DNA from 2 places in the Caproicibacter sp. BJN0012 genome. Region 1 is predicted to be linked to the other one. Evidence: riboswitches for the same ligand, from Rfam matches in the RefSeq annotation. Region 1 holds a riboswitch; the other holds the start of a gene.
What was found. A riboswitch is a leader RNA that binds a small molecule or an ion and turns the genes downstream of it on or off. The one in region 1 is predicted to bind FMN.
Positions count from the first base shown of each region.

Region 1 (8,450 bases):
AATATTCAATTTTTATGCTTTACAGTATAGCACAGGCTAAAGAATTTGTAAAGGGATATTCTTAAAGATCCGGCCATCCGCCGCAGCGTTCATTTCCCCATGGTATGGTGCAGGATCGGGCTGACTCTTTTATAAAGAAGCATCGTCAGGCAGGAAACCGTTACCCCTTTGAACAGGTTAAACGGTGCGACAGCCAAGAGAATAAAGGTCTGCAGGTTCTTTATGGACGGGTTGACGACGGAGCCCATGCTGATCAGTGCGCTCATCGGCATATGGTAAGCCACGGCATAGACAGGAAGAAGCACATAAGCATTCACCAGGCTGCCGACCAGAATCATCACCAAAGTGCCCAGGACCAGACCGATGACCGCATTGCGTCTGCTTTTATGATATTTGTAAAGAATTGCGCTGGGGACAACCAGCGAGCATCCGATCAGGAAATTGGCAAGGTCGCCCACGCCCGCGGTGGAGCTTCCGTGGATTACAAGATACAAAATCACCTTCACCAGTTCAATCATGATTCCGGCCACCGGCCCCAGAGCGAAGCCTCCGATCAAAACCGGCAGCTCGCTGAAATCCAGCCTGTAAAACGCGGGGGCAAACCACAGCGGAAATTCAAACATCATCAGCAGAAATGCGATTCCGGACAGAACCCCAATCTGTGCGATGTTTCTGGCGTCAAATTTTAGTCTCTGGCGTTTGCCGGCTTTTTCATAATTATTTGTCATTTTTGCTCCTCTTCTTTCATCCGGACTCTACCGTCGGCTTCGGAATCAAACCAAAATCCGCGGCTGATATGCCGCTCGCGGGCTCGCCGGCTGTTCGCCGTTTTACCGCCGGTGGGGAATTGCACCCTCTCCTGAAACTGTTTATTTTGATCTATGCCAAAAAAGGCTTCAATAATCCTTTGAGGCAGGAATCAACGGATTGAACAAAAAAAGTCCCGCAAAAATGCGGGACGGCATAACAGCACAAAAAATCGTCTGTTTTTCTTCTTTCATCCGGACTTTACCGTCGGCTTTGGAATCAAACCAAAATCTGCGTTTCCGCTCGCGGGCTTATCGGCTCTCACCGCTTTACCGCCGGTGGGGAATTGCACCCCGCCCCGAAGAACTTATTCAATTGTCAGAAGTATAACACAGTTCGGAAGTTCTGTCAAGACTCTGCCTGATACTCTTTGGGAATGTTTTGGTCAATGATGTCCTGGATAAACCGCATGCTGAATTCGGGCGTCCTCTTCCGAACACCATGCTTGCTTGCAAGCGTTTCCGAATATTCGCTCAACGGGTAAATGGAAAGGTTTGCAAAGCTGGTTTCATAATGGGTTACGATCGGTTCAAATTTCATGCCGGAATAAACGGTTTTCCCAGTTTCAAAATTTTTAGTCATCGTAACGGTCAACAGACCGCTTACCATATTTCTTCCGTAAAGCTGGCCGGAAATGAAATTCCCGAAAGCAAAAATCACAGGACATTTCGCGCCGTCGGACGCCCTTGTCAACAAAGTGAGCTGCTGCACCACGTGCGGATGATTTCCGAAAATGATATCCGCGCCCCAGTCGACCATTTCCTGCGCAAGTTTCTTCTGCTGATCCGTCAGTGTGTAGGTATCCTCGGTTCCCCAGTGAACAGAAATCACGACGACGTCAGCCATGCTTTTTGCCTTTTGGATCAGGCTTTTAATCAGTTCGGTATCACTTGCGTAGACGATGCGGTAATCCGAATCTTTCGGCAAATACAGACCGTTTGTCATTTCCGTGATCCCGATCTGCGCGGTCTTAATTCCCTTTGACTCCACAATCCGAATATTTTGAAGGTCGGCGTCGTTCCGATACGCCCCGATGGCTGTGACCGGCTGAGTGTCCCAGTAGTCGAGCGCCGCCTTGATTCCTTTTTGTCCCATATCCAAAACGTGGTTGTTTGCCTGATTGATTACGTCAAAGCCGAGGTGAACCAGCTCGTCCCCCACTTCGGTCGGAGAATTGAAAAGGGGATATCCCGAGATCGGCGCCACCTTTGAGGCCAGGATACTTTCCTGGTTGACGACCGCAATATCGGCGGTTTGAATTCTTCCGGCCACACGTTCATACATCGGGTCGAAATCGTAGCCCTTCCCGCCCGCCAGCTTTTTTGCGCGATTGTAAATAGTGCTGTGTATCAAATCATCCCCCGCGCCAAGAATAGTGATGGAAACAGGTTTCGGGACAGATTTTGAGGAAGAAGGCGTCTTTGTCTGTGAAGAAGACGGCAAAGCGGACGAGGACGTTTGGCTTTGATTCAAGCCGGGGATCTGTCCGTGGTAAAACGCCGCTGCGGCTGCGATCACACCGCAGAAAATGATCGCGGCAGAGATCACTGCCGTCCGCCGGAAGGCGGAATGGTGTCTTTTTTTCATAATTCGTAAACCTTTCTTTTCGGCATTCCTTTTGCATGAATCCAGTATATCACACACGAAACGGAAAATCATCTCATCCTGAAACCGGATGGAAGGAAAGACGGCCTGATTTAGTTTATGTAAAATCTATGTAAAAAGGTGGAAATCAGAATAAAAACTTGTTATCCTAATAATATATAAATCTTACGGAGTGGAAGGGAGAGAATTCTTTGAACAGGAAAAAGAATCCCAGGCTCGCGGCTGTCATTGACATTGATTCCAATGCCTTGAAAATGAGAATCTCACAGCTGAAAAAGGGCAAGATCGAAAATATCGATCTCCTCGAATACCCGCTTCGCCTGGGACACGAGGTTTTTACCGACGGAAAAATCAGTTTTGAAAGCCTTCGCGAACTTTCTTCCCTTCTGCACGGCTACGAGGACGTTCTGACCGGATATGGCGTAACAGACTGCAGAACCGTCGCCACCACGGCTTTGCGGGAGGCGGAAAACCGCTCATTCATCATCGACCAGCTGAAGATACAAAACGGGATTCAGGTCGAGGTTCTGGAGGATGATCAGGAAAAAACTCTGATTTACTGGGAAATCTTAAATTACATGAATAGCAGGATGGAAAAAACGAAAGGCGAGAGCGCGCTGATCTGCCATATCGGGGCCGGAACGATCGGTTTCTCCGTCTATGATGGAAAACAAATGATTTTTTCGCAGAATATTCCGATGGGATCGCTGAAACTCCACGATATGCTCGGAAATATCCAAAATGCGACGGATGATTTTTCCACCGTTGTTGAGGAATATCTGGATTCCATCCTGTGGCATATCCATGTTCCTCTGGAAAGCGGAAAGGCGGGCAATCTTGTTTTGACCGGCAGCGGGGTCCGCCTGATTGCGAAAATTTGCGGTATTGAACTGAAGGACGGGAGGTACGAGCTGGATTCCTTTCGAATTAAGGAACTCTTTGAACAAATCAGGAAAATGCCGCAGGACCGCATCGGCCGCAAATACAACCTTTCCGAAGAAACAGCCGAGCTGCTGTATTCTTCTCTGGCAATTGCCATCCGGCTCCTTCGCTTTACTGCGTCCACAACGATCCTGTCCCCTGAAGTGGAGCTCTGGGACGCATTGATCCGTCAGATGCTGATTCCCAAAAGCTCCGCTCAGTATCTGGACCATGTGCGCGTCAGCGCGATTTCCTGTGCCGGGAAAATCGCGGATTCCTACCACTGCAGCCGCACGCACACGGAATGCGTCCGGGAATTTTCCTGCAAGATCTTTGATAAAATGAAAGGGGCCCACGGCCTGGGGCGAAGGGAACGTCTGCTGCTGGAGCTGGCCGCCATTCTTCACGACTGCGGGCATTACGTCACCGCCAAGCGGCATTTGCAAAGCTCGTACGACTTGATCAAGGACACAGACATCTACGGCCTTACGGATGAAGAAATGCTTCTGACGGCTTTTGTGGCGCGTTATAACGAGTACGATATTCCGAATCACAGCAACGCCGCGTTTGCTTCGCTGAATGAAAAAAACAGATTGATCGTTTCCAAGCTCGTCGCAATTTTCCGCCTGGCAAACTCGCTCGACAAATCGCAAAAACAAAAGCTGACCGACCTTAAAGTCCGGCTGGAAAAAGATCTGCTGACCATTTCTTCCCAGAGCGACGCTAATCTGTATTTGGAACAGTGGGCATTTGACCAGTGTGCTCCTTATTTTAAAGAAGTGTTCGGCTATAACCCGGAACTGACGATAAAGTCTAACCTGCTGTAAAAAAGGTTGTGATACAATTGAACGAGAAAGACGAAAAACCGGCGATTCCCTACATCAACCGGGAACTGAGCTGGATAGATTTTAATTACCGCGTCCTGGAAGAGGCATTTCGGAAGGAAAATCCGATCATGGAGCGGATGAGGTTTTTGGGAATTACGGCTTCCAATCTGGACGAGTTTTTCATGGTGCGGGTCGCCGGAGTGGAAGAACAGGTGGATTCTCACTATTTCGGCCGCGACCATTCCGGTCTGTCACCCATCGAGCTGCTTCCCATCTTATCACAGAAAATCCACGGTTTTGCCGAACGGCAATATTCCTGTTATACCCGCTCCGTTGTGCCTGCTTTGAAAAAAAGAGGGATCCGGTTTTTGAAGCCGGAGGAACTGAGCGAAGAACAGGAAAAATATGTCTCCGAATATTTCGACCGCATTCTGTTCCCTGTTCTGACTCCGCTGGCAGTGGACCGAAGCCGCCCGTTCCCCTTGCTTGCAAACCGCAGTCTGAACATTGCCGTTCGCCTGAAGGGAAAGGAGGAATCCTATTTTGCAGTTGTTCAGGTTCCCGGAATCCTGTCCCGCTTCATCAGCATCCCGTCGGGAAACGGAAGCGATTATATTCTTCTGGAAAATATCATCATCCATAAGCTCGGCGAGCTGTTTGAACTGAATGAAATCCGTTCCGCCAGTACATTCCGCATCACCAGAAGTTCCGATCTCGACATTGACGAAGACACCGAGGATCTTCTGATCGAAATACAAAAATTCATTAAAAAGCGCAAACGCGGAAAGCCCGTGCGCCTGGAGCTTTCGCGCGGCCATGATCAGGAGACCGAGCTGTTCTTGAGAGAAATGCTTGAAATCGAGGATCATCAGATTTACGAAATTCCGGGTCCTCTGGATCTTACTTTTTGCTCCGCGTTTGCCACTTTGCCGCGCTATGAACAGTTGTGTTACCACCCCATGCGGCCCATTTACCCCCCTGGAGACTTTGTGGAATGTGATGATATTTTCAAGGCAATCCGGGAACGCGACCGCATGGTCCACCATCCGTACGAGAGCTTTGAAACCGTCATTGACTTTGTCCGCACGGCTGCGGAAGACGAAAATGTTCTCGCAATCAAGCAGACGCTGTACCGCGTGAGCGGGCATTCCCCCATCGTCGCCGCACTGATCCGCGCGGCGGAAAACGGGAAGCAGGTCACTGTCCTGGTGGAACTGAAAGCCCGGTTCGATGAAGAAAACAATATCATGTGGGCAAAAAAGCTGGAAGAGGCCGGATGTCATGTCATCTACGGTTTGAGCGGTCTGAAAACGCACTGCAAAATTCTGCTGGTGGTGCGGCGCGACGAGGATGGGATCCGGAGATATGTCCATCTGGCGACCGGCAACTACAATGACTCAACGGCAAAGGTGTATACGGATATCGGGCTTTTCACATGCCGGGAACCGTATGGAATTGACGCTTCCTCCCTGTTCAACGTCCTGACCGGTTACTCCCATCCTCCGGAATATAACCGTTTTATTGTGGCGCCGAGCGGCCTGCGCTCCTTTTTCTTCAGAATGATCCGGAATGAGATGGAAAACGCAAAAAAGAATCTGCCGTGCGGAATCACCGCCAAAGTGAACTCGCTGGTGGACCCGGAAATCATCGCCCTTCTCTATCAGGCCTCCGGAGCCGGCGTCCCGGTCCGGCTGATCGTCCGGGGAATCTGCTGCCTGATTCCGGGAAAAGAAGGGTACAGCGAAAACATAACTGTCAGAAGCATTGTCGGAAGATTGTTGGAGCACAGCCGAATTTTTACGTTTGAAAACGCAGGAAACACAAAGGTCTTTCTGGGAAGCGCTGACTGGATGCAGCGCAACCTGGACCGGCGGGTGGAGCTTGTTTTTCCGGTGGAGGACGGGCAGCTGCGCCGCAGGATCATGCAGGCGGTTGATCTGATGCTGAAGGATAATGAAAACGCGAGAGAAATGAACAGCGACGGGACTTATTTCAGGGTGGACCGCAGAGGAAAAACACCGCTTAACTGCCAGGAGGAATTTACAAAGATCGCTCAGCAATATGCAAAAGATTGCATGCAGGGGGAGGCTTCAATTTTTTCTCAAGGTCCCGAGGAACTGTTTCGCAATACCTGAACGAGAAAGGATCCGGATATGAAAAAAATAGGGCTTTTGACAAGCGGCGGAGATTGTCAGGGATTAAACGCGGCGTTGCGAGGAATCGCAAAATCGCTCTATGCCCGCATGGGTGCCAGCGTCGAAATAATCGGCATTCAGGACGGATACCGCGGTCTGATTGAAGGGAATTGCCGGCGGATGGCCGCGGATGATTTCTCCGGTATCCTTACGTTGGGAGGCACTGTGCTTGGGACATCCAGGCAGCCGTTTAAGCAGATTCGCTCCGGAAGCGAGGACCAGGTCAAAAATATGAAAAGCAACTATAACAACTGGGGACTCGACTGCCTTGTGATCCTTGGAGGAAACGGAACCCATAAAACCGCCAACCTGCTGCGGGAGGAAGGATTGAACATCGTCACATTGCCAAAGACGATCGACAACGATCTTTGGGGGACGGACATGAGCTTTGGGTTCCAAAGCGCGGTTGAAAACGCGGCCTACGTCATCGACTGCATCCACACCACGGCGACCTCCCACAGCCGCGTTTTTATTGTCGAGGTCATGGGGCACAAGGCCGGATGGCTGACGCTTCATGCAGGAATCGCAGGCGGAGCCGACGTCATTCTGCTTCCGGAAATTCCTTATAACATTGACTGCGTGGCGGAATCGCTGCGCGGAAGAAGCCGGCAGGGAAAACGCTTTTCCATTTTGGCCGTTGCAGAAGGAGCTGTCTCAACAGATGAGTCCAGGCTCAGCAAAAAGCAGTTTAAAGCAGAGCGCGCTAAAATGTCTCATCCCTCTATCTCCTATCGGTTGGCTGACGAAATCGAGAAAATGACAGGACATGAAACGCGGGTCACCGTTCCCGGACATTTTCAGCGGGGCGGAAGCCCTTGCCCGTATGACCGGATTCTTGCCACCCGGTTTGGCGCAGCGGCGGCGGATCTGATTATAAAAGAAAAATACGGCTGCATGGTGTCCTTGAAAAATGATTCCATCGTTTCCGTCCCGCTGGAGAACGTCGCCGGAAAATTAAAATCTGTTCCGCAGGACTGCGATCTGATTAAGACCGCGCAGAACATCGGAATCAGTTTCGGATATTGAGGGGCATAGCCCCTTTCCGCGGACCGTCCGGTCCGGAAGCGCCTGCGGCGGCTACGACGTGGGCGTCGCGGATCCGAATCCGCCGCTCACATCAGGGCGCACGAGGGAAGCGAAAAAAACGCGCGCAGGCCCGGTCCGCATGGAGACCGCGCCCGAAAAGAGCTATTTCCGCTTTGACGCAAAAAGCTGGGCCGGTGAAGAAATCTTCACCGGCCCAGCCAGATACGGCCGCAGCCGCAAATTACTCAATGATCTTGGAAACAACGCCGGAACCAACCGTATGGCCGCCCTCGCGGATAGCGAAGCGGAGTCCTTCTTCCATTGCGATCGGCGTAATCAGCTCTACTGTTATCTGGACGTTATCGCCCGGCATGCACATTTCCGTTCCTTCCGGAAGGTCGATGGTGCCGGTAACATCCGTGGTGCGGAAATAGAACTGAGGACGGTAATTATTGAAGAACGGTGTATGACGGCCGCCTTCATCCTTGGTCAGAACGTAAACCTGGCCGACAAATTTGGTATGAGGATGCACACTGCCCGGCTTTGCAATGACCTGGCCGCGCTCGATCTCTTCTCTCTGGATACCGCGGAGAAGCATGCCGATGTTGTCGCCGGCCTCGGCAAAATCAAGGGATTTGCGGAACATTTCAAGGCCCGTAATAACAGACTTTTTCTTTTCCGGAGAGAGGCCGATGATTTCGACTTCTTCGCCGATTTTAGCCCTGCCGCGCTCCACTCTGCCCGTCGCAACGGTGCCGCGGCCGCTGATGGTCATAACGTCTTCGATCGGCATCAGGAAAGGCAGGTCCGCTTTGCGTTCCGGTGTCGGGATGAACTTGTCAACCGCATCCATCAGTTCCCAAATGGATTTATATTCCGGAGCATCCGGATCGGTGGATGTGCTCTCCAAAGCCTTCAGAGCCGAGCCGCGAATAATCGGAGTGTCGTCGCCCGGAAATTCATATTCATTCAACAGGTCGCGAATTTCCATCTCAACCAGGTCCAACAGTTCCTCGTCGTCGACCTGATCGACTTTGTTCATATAGACAACAATATAAGGCACGCCAAC
Region 1 covers NZ_CP142518.1:1,784,473-1,792,922, reverse strand. The annotation lists gene VA597_RS08645 (ECF transporter S component) at 90-728, opposite strand; FMN riboswitch at 733-871, opposite strand; FMN riboswitch at 986-1,117, opposite strand; gene VA597_RS08640 (CapA family protein) at 1,156-2,394, opposite strand; gene VA597_RS08635 (Ppx/GppA phosphatase family protein) at 2,604-4,160, shown strand; gene VA597_RS08630 (RNA degradosome polyphosphate kinase) at 4,178-6,295, shown strand; gene VA597_RS08625 (6-phosphofructokinase) at 6,314-7,381, shown strand; gene tuf (elongation factor Tu) at 7,623-8,450, opposite strand, start outside.

Region 2 (8,450 bases), 730 kb from region 1:
CGCCGTCCTTCAGCATGATCACCCGGTCGCAGAAGGATGCGGCAAAGCTGTCGTGCGTTACCATGAAAATTGTGGCGGACAGTTTGTTCCGCGCTTCCTCAAAGGAGGAAATCACCGCCCTGCTGGACTTGGAATCCAGGTTTCCTGTAGGCTCATCCGCCAGAATCATCAGGGGTTCGTTCATAAGCGCCCGGGCCACAGCGGTCCGCTGTTTTTCACCGCCGGAGATCTCGGCGGGATATTTGTTTTTTATCGCGCCGATGCCGAAGAGCTCGCAGAGTTCGCCCCCGCGCCGTTCCATCGCCCGGCTGGTATCTCCGCCGATGATCTTGGGCAGCAGGATATTGTCCAGAACGCTCAATCCGTCCAGCAGCATAAAATCCTGAAAGACAAAACCGAGCTTTTGATTTCGCACTTTCGCAAGGGAATTCTCGTCCATATTTTTCAGTTCCTGTCCGCCCAGCGAAATCTGCCCGCCTTCAAAGGGGATGTAGCAGGAAATACAGTTGAGCAGCGTCGTTTTTCCGGAGCCGGAAGGCCCCATGACGGCGACAAATTCTCCCTGCGCCACGGACAGGCTGACGCCTTTGAGAACCTCATAGGTCATCCTTCCGACCTTGTAGGATTTGCGCAGGCCTTTTACTTGCAGCATAATAAAAACCACCTTTCCATGGTTGAATCTTACCTCAGAAAAGTGGTTTCCGGTTTTGGACCTGTGATAAATGGTTCGTATTTTGTAAAGTCCCGCATTCGTCTGCTGAACTTGTAAAGTTTGGCCGCTGTGGTGTAAAGTTTTGCAGCTGTCTGTTTGACCATTTGTTTTTTTCATGCTGATTGTATGTTAAAATCGGTATGGGAGGCGACAGAATGCTTCGAATTGGAATTTGTGACGACGAGAGCGGTGCGCGGGATGCGCTCCGCTTTTCAATAGAACATCTGCTTCGGGAAGAAGAAGGGAAAGTCTTTTATGATTTTTCATCTGGCGAGGGTGTCATACAATGGCTTACGAAACACTCCGGCGAGCTGGATACCCTTTTTCTGGACGTGGAGCTGGGCGGAATATCCGGTATGGAAACGGCAAAGCAGATCAGGGAGCACGATACAAATCTTATGCTCGTATTCGTCACCGGATACTCCGACTTTGTATTTGACGGGTATGCTGTCGGCGCTATGGACTACCTGGTAAAACCCGTGAAGGAAGACAAGCTCCGACTGGTGCTTGATCGCGCGCAGAAGCTGATGGAAAGCCGCAGGCCGCAGACGTTCACCGTGCAAAACGCGGAGGGCCTGTACCGCATTGCTAAAAAAGACATTCTCTACCTGTGCAGCGAAAGGCGTCTGGTCAAGGTTTTAACCGAGGCGAGGGAGTATGCCTATTATGGCAAGCTGGATGACGCTCAGGCTACGCTTGGCTCAGGTTTCATCCGCATTCACCAGAGATATCTGGTCCGTGCCGGAGCGGTATCGGAAATTGAAAAAAGCGGCGTCAGAATCGGCGATGCCCGGTTGCCGGTCAGCCGGGCATTCCGTCAAAGCGCGATGGCGGCGTTGGCAAAGGACATGATCGAAGGGGAAAGCCGAATATGAGATACTGGTTTAACAGCCCCGTTATGATGACGGCGGGCTTTTTCAGCAGGTTCGTCACGGCGTCTCTGATTATGCGGATCGCGATACTGTTTCTGCCTATCCGAAAGAAACGATGGGCGGAGCCAATCCTATATCTTGGCTGTCTGTTCTTTACCAGCATGGCTGTCTTTGTCGGAGATCCGGTCAACTTGCCCGGCGCGTTCCTGGGCTTCGGATGCGTCGTTTTTCTTTGCTGCGAGGGGAGCTGGCTGCAACGCCTCTCCATAGCACTGATTCTGTCCAGCATTGGGTTTTCTCTCAACGCACTCGTGGACAGCATGTTTCTATTGTACAGCATCGATCTTCTCAAATGTTTTCTTTGGCTGACAGTTTATCTGGCGCTCAGACGCTTTGCACCAAAGCAGGAATACAACCTATCGACTCAATTATGGGCGCTTATAGATGTGCTGGCGCTGACGCCTCTGGCCGCCACATTTATCACCGTTCTTCTGGGAAATGAAGAGGGCGGAAGCGGAGAGCCGCGCGTTTACCTTCTGCTTCCGGTGGTCACGCTGACCTCCATCGGCCTCTTGTGGGCCGTCGTGGTGCTAGCCCGGCAGCAAAAGCTGGAGCAGGAAAAGAATTTTTATGAGATGAACCGTATGTACTATCGGAATCTGGAGCAGGAGCAGCTCCAAGTTCGGCGGCTCAGGCATGACTTGGCGAACCACCTTCAAACCATGTCGGCACTGCCGGAACCGGAACTGAGGGACTACCTGAACGGGCTGATCCATTCTCCGGTGATGGAGCACACGCGAAAATTTTGTGAAAACCAGATTATCAACATTGTTTTGGCGTCCAAAGCCGCCATCATGGAGCAGCATCAAATCCGTTCAGAAGTGGAAGTGTCCGTGCCACAGGGAATCCAAATTCAGGACCCGGACCTGTGCGCGGTATTTGCGAACAGCCTTGACAACGCGATTGAGGCCTGTGATAAGCTGCCAGAAAGGCAAAGGCATATCTCAATAAAAGCGAGAACGGACAAAGGGCTGTTTGTTTTAAAGGTGCAAAATCCTTCCACTGAAAAGCCAGTTCTCGAAGCTGGCATTCCAATCACGACAAAGAAGGACCGACATTCCCATGGCTTCGGCCTTTCCAGCATCCGGGAGATCGCCATGCGGCACGGTGGGTCTATGGAAATAACAGAAGAGGAAGGCATGTTTACGCTTCTTGTATATTTCCCGTTCTAATTCGAAAGGAAGGCCTTACAAAAGTTGTAACTACAGTCTGCCATCAGGCAAATCCTTATAATTGGTGTTAAATTCAGTTCTCAATATGATCTGCAAGTCCCGTTCCGTTACATATTTCTTGATTTAAAAGCTGCGGGCACAAGGTGCAGGATGTTTAGATAGTTGTTCGTGAAGAGTTCGGTCGCCCACAAAATTCACGGACAGGGACGGATTTTTCACGTAGGTGCCACAGAAGTAACCTGTCAACAAAATAAGGAGTGATCGCAACGGCGGAATTGATCTATTCGCGACAGAGATTCCTGCATCACTGATCTGGTTCTCACCGGCCGGATAAGCCCGACTAAGCTATGCATTATAGGTATTTATCGAATTTGAATTAAATAATATTGATTTTTTTATCAACCGGCGTATAATTAATTCAAACAACTGAATAATTTAAAATGTCTTCAGGGCAGGGTGAAATTCCCGATCGGCGGTATAGTCCGCGAGCGCGTAAGCGCAGGACTTGACATTATGTTCAAGTCAGGATTTGGTGAAACTCCAAAACCGACAGTAAAGTCTGGATAGAAGAAGATGTGTTGAAATTGTGTTTGATGCCGAAGTAGTGTTCGACAACACTTTGCTATACCATCAAAGCCGAATTTATCGCGCTGGATGGTTTTGTAGGCATTCCAATACACCTAAATTTTAACACCTGAAAGACATTTCCAATGTTTTCAGGTGTTAATTTTTTATTTTAGGGGTGTTGCGATTGTCTGACGAAACTTACATGAAACTGGCGCTGGAATACGCACAAAAAGGCTGCGGCTGGGTTAACCCAAATCCGATGGTCGGAGCAGTTGTTGTAAAAGATGGCCGTGTGATCGGCACGGGATATCATCAGCGGTACGGAGAATTGCACGCGGAACGGAACGCGCTGGCCTCCTGCACGGAACCGCCGCGGAACGCGACGCTGTATGTGACCTTGGAACCGTGCTGCCATTACGGGAAAACACCGCCGTGTACGGAGGCAATTCTGGAAAGCGGCATCCGCCGCGTCGTGGTCGGTTCGGTCGATCCGAATCCGCTGGTTGCCGGAAAAGGAATCCAGATTTTACGCCGGCACGGGATCGAAGTCTCCGAAGGCGTGTTATGTGAAGCCTGCACCGGGCTGAACGAGGTGTTCTTCCACTTTATCCAGACTAAAACGCCTTACGTTGTGATGAAGTACGCCATGACGATGGACGGGAAAATTACCACACGGTCCGGCCGATCAAAGTGGATCACGGGCGAAACCGCCCGCAGGTGCGTACAGGAAGACCGGCATCGGTATACCGGCATCATGGCGGGTGTCGGCACGATCCTCGCGGATGACCCGCTTTTGACCTGCCGCCTGCCGGGCGGCAGGAATCCTGCTCGCATTATCTGCGATTCCCGGCTGCGGACACCGCTGAACGCGCGGGTTGTGCGGACGGCGGGAGAGGCTCCCACTATTCTTGCCACCTGCTCACGGGATGAGGCCCTTGCGCATTCCTACCGGGATGCCGGATGCGAAATCCTCACGCTTCCGTCGAAGGATGGGCATGTGGATCTGCGTGAGCTCATGGCCGCGTTGGGGGAAAAGAAAATTGACAGCGTTTTGCTGGAGGGCGGCGGCGCGCTGAACTGGTCGGCACTGCAAAGCGGCATCGTCAACAAGGTACAGGCATACGTCGCTCCGAAGCTGTTCGGCGGCGCCGATGCGAAATCTCCGGTAGGAGGAATCGGCGTGGAAGACCCGAAGAAGGCGTTCCGGCTTGCCTCGCCGCAGGTGACGCAGCTGGGAGAAGATATTCTGCTGGAAAGCGAGGTGCTCCCATGTTCACAGGAATCATAGAGGAAACGGGAATCATCCGTTCCATCAAAAGAGGCGGGCGCTCCGCCGTCCTGACCATCGGCGCGTCGGCGGTTCTGGAGGGTTTGAGGCTGGGCGACAGCGTCGCGGTCAGCGGCGTGTGCCTGACGGTCGTTTCCCTGTCGGAAGATTCCTTTTCCACCGACGTGATGCACGAAACCGCCGCGCGCTCCAACCTTTTGAATAGGAACGTCGGCGGCACGGTCAACCTCGAACGCGCCATGCCGCTGAACGGACGGTTCGGCGGGCATATCGTCACGGGGCACATCGACGGAGCCGGGGGCATCAGTAAGGTGCGGAAAGATGAAAACGCAATCTGGTTCACCATCCGGACTTCCCCCGGCATTCTGCGGTATGTGATCGACAAAGGGTCCATTGCCATCGACGGCATCAGCCTGACCGTCGCGGGCGTAACAGAGAATGATTTCAGCGTATCCGTGATTCCGCACACGGCCCAAAATACCACGCTTGGGGAAAAGCGCGTCGGGGACACGGTGAATCTGGAAAACGACTGCATCGGAAAGTATGTGGAAAAGCTGCTCCGCACACCGGGAGGACAGAGCGGCATCTCAAAGGAATTCCTTGCCCGGTATGGATTTTAGGAGGGATCGGCATGTTTGCGTTCAGTACGATAGAAAAGGCGCTTGACGATTTGCGCCAGGGAAAAATCATCTTAGTAACGGATGATGAAAATCGGGAAAACGAAGGGGATCTGATCTGCGCCTCTGAATTCGCCACGACGGAAAACGTCAATTTTATGGCGGTGCACGGCAAAGGGCTGATTTGTATGCCCATGAGCATTGCGCTCTGTCAAAAGCTCCGGTTTCCGCAGATGGTTTCCGACAATACCGACAATCATGAAACGGCGTTTACGGTTTCCGTCGACCATGTAAGCACCACAACGGGCATTTCCGCCGAAGAACGGGGCATCACGGCCCGCGCCTGTGTAAGCGGCAGCGCAAAGCCCGAGGATTTCCGCCGCCCCGGCCATATGTTTCCGCTGATGGCGAAACCGAACGGGACTCTGGAACGGAGCGGGCATACGGAGGCTACCGTGGACCTGCTGAGGCTTGCGGGCCTTACGGAGTGCGGCCTGTGCTGTGAGGTCATGAGCGCAGACGGACGAATGATGCGGACACCCGGACTGATTCAGCTCGCCGGTCAATGGGGGCTGGCCTTTATCACCATCAAGGACTTGCAGGACTACCGGAAAAAGCACGATAAGCTGGTCGAGCGTATCGCCGTTGCCAAGATGCCCACCCGGTACGGAAATTTCACCGCATATGGATATGTCAACAAACTCAACGGGGAGCATCACGTCGCGCTGGTCAAGGGAGAAATCGGAGATGGGGGGAACCTGTTGTGCCGCGTCCATTCCGAATGCCTGACCGGCGATGCGTTCGGCTCCCTCCGCTGCGACTGCGGACAGCAGTTCGCGTCCGCCATGACGCAGATCGAACGGGAGGGACGCGGTATTCTGCTCTACATGCGGCAGGAAGGCCGGGGCATCGGGCTGATCAATAAGCTCCGGGCCTATGAATTGCAGGATCAGGGCATGGACACGCTGGAAGCGAACAAGGCGCTTGGCTTTGCGGGCGATTTGCGGGAATATTTCATCGGCGCACAGATTCTCCGGGATTTGGGAGCCAAAACGCTGCGGCTTTTGACCAATAATCCCGACAAGGTGTATCAGCTTGCCGATTACGGCATGGAGATTGTAGAGCGGGTCCCAATCCAAATGGACGCCACCCCCTACGACCTGTTTTATCTAAAAACAAAGCAGTCCAAGATGGGACATATTCTCAATTATTGAAGGAGTTTTTACAATGAATATTTTCGAAGGAAAACTGGTGTCCAAAGAGATCCGGATCGGCATTGTAGCCGCCCGCTTCAATGAATTTATCACCTCGAAATTACTGTCCGGCGCATTGGATGGCCTGAAGCGCCACGACGTATCGGAGGACAGCATCGATGTTGCATGGGTCCCCGGCGCGTTTGAAATTCCGCTGATCGCGTCAAAAATGGCGAAAAGCGGAAAATATGACGCGGTGATCTGCCTCGGCGCTGTGATCCGCGGAAGCACAAGCCATTACGACTATGTTTGTAACGAGGTATCCAAAGGCATTGCACAGACGGCGCTTGCCAGCGGAGTTCCGGTGATGTTCGGCGTACTTACGACGGAAAATATTGAGCAAGCCATCGAGCGCGCCGGGACCAAGGCAGGCAACAAGGGCTTTGACTGTGCGGAAGGCGCGATTGAGATGGTCAATCTGATCCATACGATAGAAAAATAGCCTTATTCCGTACTAATGTTGCCAACTGCTTAAATAAGAAAAAGATAAGCCCGCCAAATAAAAAAGCAAGGGTTCGGCGGGACATTCCTTATGTCTCATTTGATACGAATCCTCCAAGCTCGCGGGTTTGGGGGATTTTTTATGCCAATAATACCACTAGAGGAAATAGCCTCAAGAATTATGTCAAATTATGAACCGGATAAACGATTGCGGTCCGATATAAAAATCTTAGTTTAACAACGAAATTTTTGTCGGAATTTTCTCGAAGCAATACAGTAATTATTTAATTGTGATATTATGTTCTCAAGAGTAATTATTATTGTTGGGAATGATAATAGTGTTAGAAATTGCCTTATGTGATGATGATAAAGCGGAACTTGAAACCATAAGAGCTATGATTGAGAACCATTGTAAAAAAATCCATCTGCAGGTGATAATTTCTAAATTCGAAAATGGTTGCGATTTGCTAAAAAGTCCTAAAAAGTTTCACGCTATTTTTCTTGACATACAGATGGAACAGCTTGATGGTATTCAAACGGCCGTCGAGATCAGAAAAAAAGACAAGCATACGAAAATTATCTACGTGACCAACTTTTCAAATTATCAAACAGACGCTTTCACCGTAAGAGCATTTGGCTACATCGTGAAGCCGGTATCATGCAAACAAATCTGTGACCAGATCGACGATATTATAGCTTACTCATACCAGGAATCTCAAAGGGTAACCTATACCTTTAATACAAATGCCGGGATTAAAACAATAGATACAAAAGACATTTATTATTTCGAATCATACAACCATAAAACAAAAGTGCAGTGCAAAAACATTGCTTATATAATATCGGATAGTGTAATCAATATTTTCGATAAATTTAAACCCTATGGTTTTGCAATGCCGCATAAAAGTTTCGTAATCAATTTTTTACATGTTTCCAGTGTAAAAGGATATGACATTATTCTCACAAATGGAATGAAAATTCCTATTTCTCAGAAAAGGGCAGTTGAATTTAAATCGGAATTTCATTCATATTTAAAAAACAATTTTAATCTATTATTCAGAGGTTAAAACAATGTCTAATCCAATAATAGCATGGATATCTTATATTATCTCATGTACTTTCGAAGTATATGTTATATATGGCTTCATGGACGACATGTACCAAACTAAACTTCCTAAAATGAAGCGAATAATAAGCTATATCGTATTTGTGAGTCTATGGCTTTACATAAATAGTTTAAGCAATCCAATCTATAATATTTCCTATTTTGTAATCTGCGTTTTTGCAATATGGTTTTTTATTTATAAACAAAGAGAACTTAAAGAAGTCATACACATAATAATTTTAATCATTACTTTTGCCGGTTGCGATACCCTTATTTCTTCCCTATTTTCGATAATAACTGGTTACTTGCCGATTTATGAAAACCAATCGATCTTTTTTCTTCCGGATGTTGTCATGATACAAG
Region 2 covers NZ_CP142518.1:2,515,920-2,524,369, forward strand. The annotation lists gene VA597_RS12195 (ABC transporter ATP-binding protein) at 1-652, opposite strand, end outside; gene VA597_RS12200 (LytR/AlgR family response regulator transcription factor) at 868-1,587, shown strand; gene VA597_RS12205 (sensor histidine kinase) at 1,584-2,816, shown strand; FMN riboswitch at 3,255-3,395, shown strand; gene ribD (bifunctional diaminohydroxyphosphoribosylaminopyrimidine deaminase/5-amino-6-(5-phosphoribosylamino)uracil reductase RibD) at 3,568-4,671, shown strand; gene VA597_RS12215 (riboflavin synthase) at 4,653-5,291, shown strand; gene VA597_RS12220 (bifunctional 3,4-dihydroxy-2-butanone-4-phosphate synthase/GTP cyclohydrolase II) at 5,303-6,502, shown strand; gene ribH (6,7-dimethyl-8-ribityllumazine synthase) at 6,516-6,983, shown strand; gene VA597_RS12230 (LytR/AlgR family response regulator transcription factor) at 7,321-8,049, shown strand; gene VA597_RS12235 (sensor histidine kinase) at 8,441-8,450, shown strand, end outside.
Region 2: linked by a shared signal. The riboswitch ahead of ribD (bifunctional diaminohydroxyphosphoribosylaminopyrimidine deaminase/5-amino-6-(5-phosphoribosylamino)uracil reductase RibD) and the one ahead of VA597_RS08645 (ECF transporter S component) in region 1 are both predicted to bind FMN.